DNA from 2 places in the Stenotrophomonas sp. 109824_Sma genome. Region 2 is predicted to be linked to the other one. Evidence: riboswitches for the same ligand, from Rfam matches in the RefSeq annotation. Region 2 holds a riboswitch; the other holds the start of a gene.

Region 1 (6,457 bases), 720 kb from region 2:
CCAGCGGCCGGCACTACCACGGGGGCTGCACATCCGCCGTGCCATCCTGATCGCGTGGGCCGTCACTGGCCCGTCGACCAGGAGCACCGCATGCTGCGCAGCCGTCCCTTCCTGATGTTCACCGGCCAGGCCGAGGCCGCGCTGGCCCTGTACGCCGAAGCCTTTGCCGATTTCCGCCTGCTGGCCCTGCAACGCCACCCCGAGGGCGCCGGCGCCGGCGTGCCCGGGCAGGTCCGCCAGGCCATCTTCCTGCTCGGTGGCACCCACTACCTGTGCTTCGACAGCCTGGACGTGCACGATTTCACCTTCTCGCCGTCGATCTCGCTGTTCGTCGAGTGTTCCGGCGCCGAGCAGTTCGAACGTGCCGCACGCGTACTGGGCGAGGGTGGCCATTGGTTGATGCCGGTGGGCGACTATGACTTCAGCAACCGCTACGGCTGGGTGCAGGACCGCTTCGGCGTGTCGTGGCAGTTGAGCCTGGGGCAGATGCCGGACCCGTGACCGGATGTGTGTGGGTGTGGACCTTGGTCCACACGCCCTTATGAAAACGGCCCGCTTGCGCGGGCCGTTTTCTTTACCGATGCAGTGAGGAATCAAGCCTCGACTTCATCATCCTTGTAGGCATCGACCGGGATGCAGGCGCACATCACGTTCTTGTCGCCGTACACGTTGTCCACACGCGCCACCGGCGGCCAGTACTTGCTCTGCTTCAGGCTGGCCAGCGGGAAGGCGGCCAGTTCGCGCGGGTAGGCGTGGGTCCACTCGCTGGCGGTCACTGCGGTGGCAGTGTGCGGCGCGTTCTTCAGCGGGTTGTCCTCGCGGTCCAGGCGGCCGTCTTCGATCGCGGTGATTTCCTCGCGGATCTGGATCATCGCGTTGATGAAGCGATCCAGTTCGTGCAGCGATTCGCTCTCGGTCGGCTCCACCATCAGCGTGCCGGCCACCGGGAAGCTCAGCGTCGGGGCATGGAAGCCGAAGTCGATCAGGCGCTTGGCCACGTCCTCGGCACCGATGCCGCTGGTCTTCTCCAGCGGGCGCACGTCCAGGATGCACTCGTGTGCCACCAGACCGTTGCGGCCCGTGTACAGGGTCTTGAAGTGCGGGGCCAGGCGCTTGGCGATGTAGTTGGCGTTGAGCTGCGCGACCTGGGTGGCCTTGCGCAGACCGTCGCGGCCCATCATCGCGATGTACATCCAGCTGATCGGCAGGATCGAAGCGCTGCCGAAGCTGGCCGCGCTGACCATGCCGACCGGGCCGTTGTCACCCAGCTTGCCCGGCAGGAACGGGGCAAGGTGCTCCTTGACCGCGCACGGGCCGACGCCCGGGCCGCCACCGCCGTGCGGGATGCAGAAGGTCTTGTGCAGGTTCAGGTGCGAAACATCCGAACCCCACTTGCCCGGCTTGGCCACGCCGACCAGGGCGTTCATGTTGGCACCGTCGGTGTACACCTGGCCGCCGTGCTTGTGGATGATCTCGCAGATCTCCACCACCTCTTCCTCGAACACGCCGTGCGTGGACGGGTAGGTCATCATGATCGCGGCCAGGCGGTCGCTGTACTTCTCGGCGTTGAGGCGGATGTCCTCGACATCGACGTTGCCGTTGGCATCGGTCTTGGTCACCACCACCTTCATGCCGCACATCTGCGCCGACGCCGGGTTGGTGCCGTGCGCCGAGTCCGGGATCAGGCAGATGTCGCGGTGGTCTTCGCCGCGCGAGCGGTGGTAGGCGCGGATCGCCAGCAGGCCGGCGTACTCGCCCTGTGCGCCGGAGTTCGGCTGCAGGCTGACCGCGTCGTAGCCGGTGCATTCCACCAGCATCGCTTCCAGCGTGTCGATCAGTTCCTTGTAGCCCAGCGCCTGGTCGGCCGGCACCAGCGGGTGGATCTGCGAGAACTCCGGCCAGGTCACCGGGATCATCTCGGCGGTGGCGTTGAGCTTCATGGTGCACGAGCCCAGCGGGATCATCGTGCGGTCCATCGCCAGGTCCTTGTCGGCCAGCGAGCGCAGGTAGCGCAGCAGTTCGTGCTCGCTGTGGTGGGTGTTGAACACCGGGTGGGTCAGGAACGCGGACTGGCGCAGCAGGCCGGCCGGCAGCGCATCGGCGGTGCTGGCATCCAGCGCGTCGACGTCGGCCTGCGCACCGAACACGGCGGCCAGCGCGACCACGTCGGCGCGGGTGGCGGTCTCGTCCAGGCTGATGCCGACCGAATCGCTGTCGATCGCGCGCAGGTTGTAACCGGCGGCGCGGGCCTTGGCGTGGATCTCATCGGCGTGCACGCCGGTGACATGCAGGGTGTCGAAGAAGTCGCCACCGACCTGCACGCCGGCCGTGCGCAGTGCCGCGGCCAGGATCGAGGCCAGGCGGTGGGTGCGACGGGCGATGCGGGTCAGGCCTTCCGGGCCGTGGTAGACGGCATACATCGAGGCCATCACCGCCAGCAGCACCTGTGCGGTACAGATGTTGGAGGTGGCCTTCTCGCGGCGGATGTGCTGCTCGCGGGTCTGCAGGGTCAGGCGGTAGGCCGGGTTGCCCTGCGCATCGACCGAGACGCCGATCAGGCGGCCTGGCATCGAGCGCTTGTAGGCGTCACGGCAGGCCATGAACGCGGCGTGCGGGCCGCCGAAGCCGAACGGCACGCCGAAACGCTGGCTGTTGCCGACCACGATGTCCGCGCCCCATTCGCCCGGGGCGGCCAGCAGGGTCAGCGCCAGCAGGTCGCTGGCCACGGCCACCAGGCCGCCGCGTGCGTGCACGGCATCGACCAGCGCCTTGTAGTCGCCGACCTGGCCGAAGGTGTCCGGGTACTGCAGCAGCAGGCCGAAGGCTTCCGCTTCCAGTGCCTCGGCCGGGGTGCCGACGCGCAGCACGATGCCCATGGGCTCGGCGCGGGTGCGCAGCAGCTCCAGGGTCTGCGGGTGCACGGCGTCGTGCACGAAGAAGGTGTCCGACTTCGACTTGGCCGAACGCTTGGCCAGGGTCATCGCTTCAGCGGCGGCGGTGGCTTCGTCCAGCAGCGAGGCGTTGGCAATTTCCATGCCGGTGAGGTCGGCGCACAGGGTCTGGAAGTTGATCAGTGCTTCCATGCGGCCCTGCGAGATTTCCGCCTGGTACGGAGTGTAGGCGGTGTACCAGGCCGGGTTTTCCAGGATGTTGCGCAGGATCACGTTCGGCGTGTGGGTACCGTAGTAGCCCTGGCCGATGAAGCTGCGCAGCACGGTGTTCTTGTCGGCGATCGCACGGATCTTCGCCAGTGCCTGCACTTCGGTCATCGATTCCGGCAGTGCCAGCGGCGCCGGCGACTTGATCTTGGCCGGTACGATGGCATCGGTCATCGCATCCAGCGATGCATGGCCGACGACGTCGAGCATCTGCGCGATCTCGGCATCGTTGGGGCCGATGTGGCGCTCGACGAACGCATTGTGGTGCTCGAGCTCACGCAGGGAAGGGGTGTTCTGGGACATGGCGAAGGATCCGTCAGGAAAGGGCACACGCACGGGCACAAGCCGCCGGTCGGCGGTCTGCGGGGCGCCCCTCTGTCCTTTTGCCTGAGAGTTTGGAAGCGCGGAAAACCGCGGCTTCGTGCCCCTTCGGCGCCGGATCGAACCGGTCTCTCCAGAGTTGTGTTACGGGTGGTATCGGGCCTGAGCGATTACGGGCGTTGCGCCTTCGGCAGCGGTGTTCCGCTTCTCCCACCGTGTTGCCCGCCGATTATAGCCCGTTGCGGGCGCGCCAGCCGCCTCCGGGCCCGGCCGCGGCGCCTGAATGGCCGATGGCCCGTCCGTGCGTTTTGTGCACTGCTGCATGGCGTCAGGCGCAATCCCCACCTATGATGGGCGAATACCCGAATTCATCTGGCGCCGTCCCTGCTGCAGGGGACCGGCGCCCGCCGTGCGTGCCGCGCATGGCCCTGCCGGACGCCTTCTCCATGACCGCCGCTGTTGCTCCTTCCACCCGCCGCATGGCACTGCTGCTCGCCGGCCTGGCCATGTTCGGTCCGTTCTCGATCGACACCATCTTCCCGGCGTTCCCGCAGCTGGCCCAGCGCCTGGCGGTGGACGAGGTGGCGGTGCAGCAGACCATCAGCGTGTACCTGCTGTTCTACGGCCTGATGAGCCTGGCACACGGCCCGCTGTCCGATGCCTGGGGCCGCAAGCGGGTGATCCTCGGCGGCCTGGTGGTGTTCGTCGGCGCCTCGGTCGGCTGTGCGCTTTCCACCGACCTGACCACGCTGCTGGCGTTCCGCGCGCTGCAGGGCCTGTCCGCGGGCGTCGGCATGATCGTCGGCCGCGCGGTGATCCGCGACCTGTACCACGGCCACGACGCGCAGCGGCTGATGAGCCAGGTGTCGATGCTGTTCGGCATCGCCCCGGCCATTGCACCGATCATCGGTGGCTGGATCCTGCTCAGTGGCGCGGGCTGGCCGCTGATCTTCTGGTTCCTGGTGGTGTTCGCACTGGTCCTGCTGGCAGCGACCGCGCGCTACCTGCCGGAAACCCATCCGGTCGAGGCACGGGTGCCGCTGTCGCCGCGCGTGCTGATGCGTGACTACGTGCGCATCGGTTTCAATCCGCGTTTCCTGCGCCTGGCGCTGGCCGGCAGCATCGGTTTCGGCGGCATCTTCCTGTACATCTCCTCGGCGCCGGTGTTCGTGATGCAGCACCTGCACCTGGGCGAGGGCGGCTTCGCCTGGCTGTTCATCCCCACCATCGGCGGCATGACCACCGGCTCGTTCCTGTCCGGGCGCATGGCCGGGCACACCACGCCCACCCGCCAGGTCGCCATCGGTTTCGGCCTGTGCGCGCTGTCGGTGCTGCTGAACGTTGGCTACGTGGCGCTGGCGCCGCAGTTCGTGCTGCCGTGGGCGGTGCTGCCGATCTTCCTGGGCGGCATGGGCATGGCATTGATCTTCCCGATCCTGGCGCTCGCGGTGCTGGACATGTACCCGCACCAGCGTGGCCTGGCCTCGTCGCTGCAGGCGTTCGTGCAGCTGATGATCAGCACCGTGGTGGCCGGCGTGGTGTCGCCGCTGCTCAGCGCCAGCCCGTTGCACCTGGCGCTGGGCCAGGCCGCGTTCTTCGGCGCCGGCTTCGTGTTCTGGTACTGGGAACACCAGCGTGAACGCACGGCGCAGGCGGCCTGCACGGGTCACTGAGCAGCGTGCAGGGGTAGGGCAGGCCGCGACGCCCGCAGCGCTTGCGACGGGAAACCACCGGACTAGGCTGGGCACTCCAGCCAGCCGGTGCACAGGTGCACGACAGCCAGCCGATCCAATGTCGTTGCATGAGGTTCCCCCATGGCTGCGCAGCAGACCTACCGCCTGTTCGAGGTGGCGCTGAAGGAGCGCCGCGTTCTTTCCCCTTCCCTGGACCGCATGGTGTTCACCGGTGCCGACGTGGCGCGGATGAAGACCGAAGGGCCGGACCAGCGCATCAAGGTGTTCTTCCCCTTGCCCGGCCAGGAGGTGCCGCAGGTCCCCAGCGGCGACGACTGGTATCCACGCTACCGGGCCCTGCCGGACGATCAGCGCCCGCCGATGCGCACCTACACCATCCGCCAGCTGCGTGCGGAGCAGGGCGAGGTTGATGTCGATTTCGTCATCCACGGCGTGACCGGTCCCGCCTCGCGCTGGGCCATGCATGCCCGGCCGGGCGACCGCGTGGTGCTGCTGGCCCCGGATGCCGACTGCGCCGACAGCAGCGAGGGCTGGGAATGGAAGCCGCCGACGGGCGTTGGCCAGGTGCTGCTGGTGGCTGACGAGACCGCGTTGCCGGCAGTGGCCGGGATTCTCGAGGAACTGGCGGCCATGGTGGATCCGCCGCGCACGCTGGCCCTGCTGGAAGTGGCGCAGGCCGGTGATGCGGTTCCCCTGAAGGCGCCGGCCACGGCCGAGCTGGTCTGGTTGCCGCGCGGGCAGGCGGCGTACGGGCAGCCCCTGCTGCAGGCAGTCCAGGCAAGGTTGGCTGCGGCCTCGGGCGTGGCTGCCGGCGATGCGTTGGAGGAGATCGACGTCGATACGCAGATCCTCTGGGAGCAGGCCGATAGCCGCGTGGCGGGGCCGCTGTACGCCTGGGTCGCAGGTGAGGCCGGGGCCGTGATGGCGATCCGTCGCCATCTGGTCCGTGACTGCGGGCTGGACCGCCGCGCGATCACCTTCATGGGGTACTGGCGCCACGGCAAAGTGCTGGACTGAGGCGACGTGAAGCAGCGCTGCGGGCGGGGTGCGCTATCCTTGCGCCCCCCTCGCAGCGGTACCGCACCATGTCCACCAGCTCCAAGACCCGCCGCGACCAGCGCCGTCGCCAGGAAAAGCAGGCCGCCAACAAGGCCGCTGCCCAGGCCTCGCCGGTGGAGCCGCATGCCGAACTGCGCGACGCGCAGCGCACCCTGCTGGCCGGTGTCGTGCGCCGTGATGGCGAATGGGTGCTGGGCATGGATGGCCGCATCGCGGGCCACAGCG
Region 2 (6,457 bases):
GGTGGCCACCGCCGGCCTGTCCGCGCCGGATATCGCTGCACCGCTGCGCCACATCCTCGGCCACCAGCGCAACGTGGAAGTACGCCTGGGCGAAGTGGTCGCCATCGACAAGCAGGCCCGGCAGATCCGCATGGCCGATGGCAGCACGCTGGACTACGACAGCCTGCTGCTGGCCACCGGCGCCACCCACGCCTACTTCGGCAACGACCAGTGGGCCGATGATGCGCCCGGCCTGAAGACGCTGGACGATGCCATCGCGCTGCGCCGCAAGCTGCTGCTGGCATTCGAGCGCGCCGAGGCCGAACCGGACCCGGCGAAGAAGGCGGCATGGCTGAGCTTCGCGGTGGTCGGCGGCGGTCCCACCGGCGTCGAACTGGCCGGCACCCTGGCCGAGATCGCGCGGCATACGCTGCGCAACGAATTCCGCCACATCGACCCGGCCAGCGCCAAGGTGCGGCTGGTCGAGGCCGGCCCGCGCGTGCTGTCCTCGTTCCCGGAAGTGCTTTCGCTGAAGGCGCGCCGGCAGCTTGAAAAGCTGGGCGTGGAAGTGCTGACCGGTACCCCGGTGAGCGACATCGACAGCCAGGGCTTCAAGCTCGGTGACCAGTTCGTGCCGGCACGCACCGTGGTGTGGGCCGCCGGCGTGGCTGCTTCGCCGCTGGCGCGCACGCTGGACGTGCCGCTGGACCGCGCCGGCCGCGTGCAGGTGCAACCGGACCTGACCCTGCCCGACCACCCGGAGCTGTTCGTGGCCGGCGATCTGGCCGCACTGAACCAGGCCAACGGCAAGCCGGTGCCCGGCGTGGCGCCTGCCGCCAAGCAGATGGGCAAGTACGTGGCCGAGGTGATCCGCGCGCGGCTGCATGCCAAGGCGGCACCGGGGCCGTTCAAGTACGCCGACTACGGCAACCTCGCCACCATCGGCCGCATGGCCGCGATCGTGCACCTGGGCCGGCTGCAGTTGTCGGGCATCCTGGCCTGGTGGTTCTGGCTGGCCGCGCACGTGTTCTTCCTGATCGGCTTCCGCAACCGCATCGTGGTGCTGCTGAACTGGGCGGTCGCGTACTGGAGCTACCAGCGCAGCGCGCGCATCATCTTCGGTGATGACCAGGAAGACCGGCGGCCGAAGCGGTAGGGCCGAAGACGGACACGGTTCTCTGCCTGGGAGTAGATCCACGCCATGCGTGGATGAATGTCTGTGCAGGACGCATCGAGCTCAGCCACGCATGGCGTGGCTCTACTGCCTCATCGGGCCACCTGGCACCCGCCGTTTCGACCATGTCCGGCAGAAGTCCTCCTTCCTTGCGGTATCGGCAATCTGCGCGGTACTCCAATGCCGGGTGATCCAGATCGTCAACGCGGTGCTGCTCAGATGCCAGCGCAGCATGCCGTGCCGAGGCTGTCGCCACAGATGGCGTCGGGCAATCCAGAAGGCCTCCCGCTCCACTTCCGGCACCTTCTTCTGCATCACGTCCTTGTCGAAGAACTGCGCGGCGAAGCGCCAGGGGTTCATCGGCTGGTATCCCGCCCGTGGTTCACTACTGCACGCAGCCACACCACTGGGCGCGCGGTCCGCCGGCTTCGGCCGGCCTTCCACCAGCGCCAGTCCGAGCAGGTACAGCAGGCCAGGCAGCAGCGCGATACCGGCGACCACTACGACGACGGAGATCAATGCCTTGCCAGCAGCGCGCATCGCGCTCACTTCGCCTTTGGTTTTGGATACCACAGTGCGTTGACGATGACCCAGCGCTGGTCGAAGCGCCCCATGTGGAAGTAGTCGACGAACCACGGGGTTTCCAGCCGCACCGAGGCCGCGTTGCCGGTCACGTCCAGCACCGTGCAGCGGCGGTCCCATTGATCCTTCGGCGTCTTCAACGCGCCCTGCTTCGTCAGCGAGACCAGCTCTTCCTTCGACATCCGGCGCAGGCCCAGGCGTTCATCGGGTGTATCGCCGAGGACCGCGCGCTTGGCCAGATCCGGATGCAGGGAGCGGGCGACGCGCTGCGGGTCGGCCTCCAGCTGGCCGTCGACGTAATCGTGGCAGGTAGCTTCGATGGCCGCGATGGTGGCCGGGTCTGCGGCGGGACTTGTTGATGCGGAGAGAGCGAACAGCAGGGCGATCGTGGACATCCGGGTCTCCAGGGCTGGGCGCGGGGCGATCATCGCATGGGCCGGGCAGCCCATCCACGCATGGCGTGGCTCTACTGGGACCGGCGATGTCGGCAGGCCGGAGCCGAGCGTGGGCGTGGATCTACAGAAGCGTCTCGGCTGGTGCCTGCAGCCAGGCCAGCTTGCGTTCGCGCGGCTGCTGCTTGAGTTGCCACTCGGCGCGTGAGGCGGCGGCCCGGTCCGGGTACTCGCGCACGGCCAGCACGCGCAGCGGTGGCCGTGCCCGGGTGTAGCGCGCGCCCTTGCCGGCCTGGTGGGCGGCGAAACGCGCCTCCACATCGGTGCTGATGCCGGCGTAATAGCTGCCATCGCGGCATTCGAGCAGGTACAGGAACCACGGGCGGAGGGACGGGGCCATGCCCGGATTATGCCGTGCTGCACTGCAGCGGATATACTGGCGCCCGAATGCAGGAGAGAGGCGCCGCGCTGGCGCCCGCCGAAGGCGCAGGCTCCCATGATCGCTCAGGCCGGTGGGCTGGAATCCCACCAACCATGCATTCGACTCGCCGAGCTGGAGAGAGGTCACCGGGCACGCCCGGGACGATCCGCCGAAGGGGCACGCGGCCCACGCCGCTGAACTCTCAGGCAAAAGGACAGCGGGAGCGGCACCGGTCATCGTCATCCCGTCATTGCGCAGGCAGTGGCGGTATACGCGCATGGCCGGCCCCACCGCGCCCGGAGCCTGCCCCATGCTGCTGTCCATCATCTACCTGATCGCCATTTCCGCCGAAGCCATGACCGGCGCGCTGTCCGCCGGCCGCCGCCGCATGGACCTGTTCGGCGTGGTCATGATCGCCTGCGTCACCGCCCTCGGCGGCGGCTCGCTGCGCGACATCCTGCTCGGCCATTACCCGCTGGGCTGGGTGAAGCATCCCGAGTACCTGGGCTTCACCGTATGCGCGGCGCTGATCGCCACCTGGGTCGCACGCTGGATGCACCACTTCCGCCGCACCTTCCTGGTGCTCGATGGCCTGGGCCTGATCGCCTTCACCCTGATCGGCTGCTCGATCGCGCGCGAGGCCGGCCATGCGATGCCGATCGTGCTGATCGCCGGCATGCTGACCGGCGCGTTCGGCGGCGTGCTGCGCGACATCCTCTGCAACGAGGTGCCGCTGATCTTCCAGAAGGAGCTGTACGCGATCATCGCGCTGCTGACCGGCGCGGCCTATCTGTTGCTGCTGCATTGGGGCGTGGCCGATGCCACTGCGATCCTGTGCTGCCTGGGCGGCGGCTTCGCGCTGCGCCTGCTGGCGATCCACTACCGCTGGGAAATGCCGAAGTTCGTGTACCACGACGAAGTGCATTGAGGTTCGCGTTCGCCGAGCATGGGGTTCCAGGCTTGGCGCGGATCTACTGCACCACCCCGGCGATGTACCTGGCGCTGTCGCTCATGCGCAGCGCCAGGCGCATCGCCGGTGCAGATGGGCCGGTCTCCAACTCCGGCCGGCCCTGATCGCGGCCGCACCCCCGCAGGCGCTGGCCGCCATCCACACACGTGCCGCACTCAAGCGGCTTCGGACACCTTCACGTCGCGACGGGCGCGCACGGCCGCAGCCAGTCGCTGCAACACCGTCACGGTGGTGTCCCAGTCGATGCAGCCATCGGTGATGCTCTGCCCGTAGACCAGCGGCTGGCCTTCCACCAGTTCCTGGCGGCCACCAACCAGATGGCTCTCGATCATCACACCAACGATGCGCTGTTCGCCGTCTTCCAACTGAACGGCGATGTCCTCGATCACCTTCGGCTGGTTTTCCGGATTCTTCAGGCTGTTGGCATGGCTGGCGTCGATCATCAGGCGCGTCGGCAGCCTGGCCTTGGCCAGCACCTGGCAGGCGTCGGCGACGCTGCCTGCGTCGTAGTTCGGCTGCTTGCCGCCGCGCAGGATCACATGGCAATCCGGATTGCCGGCGGTCGATACGATGGCGGTACCGCCCTGCTTGGTGACCGACAGGAAGTGGTGCGGATTGGACGCTGCACCCACCGCGTCGGCGGCGATCTTCACGTTGCCATCGGTGCCGTTCTTGAAGCCGACCGGGCACGACAGCCCCGACGCCAGCTCGCGATGCACCTGGCTTTCGGTGGTGCGTGCACCGATCGCGCCCCACGCCACCAGGTCGGCGATGTACTGCGGCGAGATCACGTCAAGGAACTCGACACCGGCTGGCAGGCCGAGCTTGTTGATGTCGCGCAGCAGGCCGCGGGCGATGCGCAGGCCCTTGTCGATCCTGAAGCTGCCATCCAGGTCCGGATCGTTGATCAGGCCCTTCCAGCCCACCGTGGTGCGCGGCTTCTCGAAGTACACGCGCATGACGATTTCCAGTTCGCCGGCCAGCGCGTCGCGCAGCGGCTTGAGGCGCTGGGCGTATTCGATGGCGGCCTTCGGGTCGTGGATCGAGCACGGGCCCACCACCACCGCAAGGCGATCGTCACGGCCATGCAGGATCTGGTGCAGGGCCGCGCGCGAGGCGCTGACGGTGTCGGAGGCTTCATCGTCACAGGGCAGCATCGCCAGCAGCTGGGCGGGCGGTGTCAGCGGTTCGATGGTGCGGATACGCAGGTCGTCGGTGTGCGGGGGCATTGCAGGAGATCTCCGGAACGTTGGGGGTCCCCAGCGTGGCGGCATGAAAAAAGCCGCCAGGTTCGCTGGCGGCTTTCGGGAATGCGTCTGAAGCTTTCTTCAGGGTGAGCGCAGTCCTTCCTCCGCCAGTGGCTTCGGAAAGTAATACCAGTAAAAGCGGGTAGCGGCTGCGTTCATGGGGTGTATTGATAGCACAGCTTTTGCGCAGTGCAAAATGTTTCATCCGCAACTGGGGACCCGGTTCAGCGAGGTGCGCGCCAGCGCTGCCTACCTGGCAGCAGCCACGCAGAGTCGCTCATTTGCCATGCACTTCCACGTCCAGCAGCAGGCCTTCGTGGATGTCGGCCCAGCGTTCCAGCACGCGATCCAGCTCCTGCCTGGCCTCGTCCAGCTGCTCGGGGTTGAGCAGGGAACGGGCGGTGTAGAGGTCGGAGACCAACCGCCGCAGGGCCGCTTCCGGGATGGCGACCGACGGCCCTTCCAGCCCCGGCAACTGCAATGCCGGGCTGTCGCCAAGCGGGCCGAACAGCGTGACCTGGAGCGTGCTCTGCATGATCAACTTCCCTGCGGATGGACATGGGCAATGCACTGTTTACCGCGTCCGGGTGACAGGCGCATGTGCCATGCTCGCTTGAATGGCCTGGGGTTGCCGGCCAGCGGCCGGCACTACCGAAGCGAGCGCATCGCGCGTTTGCGGATGTAGGCGTTGGCGGTGCTGTCGTGCTCGCGCTGCCAGCGCGCGCAGAGTTCGCGCAGCCACTGCGGCTTTGTCTTTCCGGCATCATTGAGCCAGTTGCCGACGGAATCCTGCACATAGCGTTCCGGGTCATCGGCCAGTGCTTCCAGCAGCGCCACTGCATGTTCCGGATGTTGCTTGAACAGGGCGATGTGCGTGGCCCAGACACCACGCGGGCGCAGTGCTTCGCAGGCGAAGCGGCGCAGGTACGGCGATGTTTCCTGTGTCCACGGTTGCAGGTACCCGAGCGCCTGCACCGGCGCGGAAACAATGTCCGTGCGTAGCGCCAGCCACGCCCATTCGCGCACTCCGAAGTGTGGGTCGTCGGCCAGCGTGCGCATCTGCTGCAGCTTCTCTGCCAACGTTGCGCGAGCATCGCTGCCGATCAGATAACAGGCCCAGCCGCGCACGGTATCGGAGCTGTGATGCTGCCAGAGTGCAGGCGCGCCCTGCCCCGCCCCGCGCAGCAACTGCGCGGCCAAGGCCATGCGCTGGGTGATGCCCTTGCCTGAGGCTTCGTGCATGCGGTGCAGCGCTTCGGGTTCAAGCGCAGGCGCTACCCCTTGCAACAGCTCGGCGAAATCCACTGCCAGGCATTCGGCCAGATGGGTAGCGGCGGCGTTGCCGCTGTTGAGTGCGCGCCGCCGTTCCGCTGGAATGGGCGTGCTCATGCTGCGGATTCCCGCCCGGCGTCCGTGTGCTGCCAGACCTTGTGCAGCAGCCGTGACAGCTGTTGCTGTTCATCCGCATCCAGGCCGTTGAACAGGCCGCCGATCCACTGTGTGTGCTGCTCGAACAGCGCTTCGGCCAGGCGCGCCCCCTTTGCGGTCAACACGATCTGCAGGCGGCGGCCATCCTCGGCATCGCTGCGACGCTGCAGCAGGCCTTCGCGTTGCATGCCGTCGAGCAGGCCGCTGATGGTGGCACGGGTCACGCCGGCACGCTCTGCCAGTTCATGGGGCGGCAGCGTGCCG

Evidence for each region. A riboswitch is a leader RNA that binds a small molecule or an ion and turns the genes downstream of it on or off. The one in region 2 is predicted to bind glycine.
Region 1: it holds a riboswitch for glycine, as region 2 does, so the genes downstream of both, gcvP (aminomethyl-transferring glycine dehydrogenase) here and ACZK1G_RS19900 (trimeric intracellular cation channel family protein) in region 2, are expected to answer to the same signal.

Annotation. Positions count from the first base shown of each region.
Region 1 covers NZ_CM151078.1:3,522,996-3,529,452, reverse strand. The annotation lists gene ACZK1G_RS16710 (VOC family protein) at 91-501, shown strand; gene gcvP (aminomethyl-transferring glycine dehydrogenase) at 594-3,461, opposite strand; glycine riboswitch at 3,524-3,626, opposite strand; gene ACZK1G_RS16700 (multidrug effflux MFS transporter) at 3,926-5,152, shown strand; gene ACZK1G_RS16695 (siderophore-interacting protein) at 5,294-6,190, shown strand; gene ACZK1G_RS16690 (hypothetical protein) at 6,259-6,457, shown strand, end outside.
Region 2 covers NZ_CM151078.1:4,240,227-4,246,683, forward strand. The annotation lists gene ACZK1G_RS19880 (NAD(P)/FAD-dependent oxidoreductase) at 1-1,135, shown strand, start outside; gene ACZK1G_RS19885 (hypothetical protein) at 1,238-1,693, opposite strand; gene ACZK1G_RS19890 (nuclear transport factor 2 family protein) at 1,699-2,130, opposite strand; gene ACZK1G_RS19895 (GIY-YIG nuclease family protein) at 2,252-2,527, opposite strand; glycine riboswitch at 2,568-2,657, shown strand; glycine riboswitch at 2,671-2,774, shown strand; gene ACZK1G_RS19900 (trimeric intracellular cation channel family protein) at 2,859-3,476, shown strand; gene ACZK1G_RS19905 (3-deoxy-7-phosphoheptulonate synthase) at 3,674-4,747, opposite strand; gene ACZK1G_RS19910 (hypothetical protein) at 5,043-5,300, opposite strand; gene ACZK1G_RS19915 (DNA alkylation repair protein) at 5,414-6,154, opposite strand; gene ACZK1G_RS19920 (MarR family winged helix-turn-helix transcriptional regulator) at 6,151-6,457, opposite strand, start outside.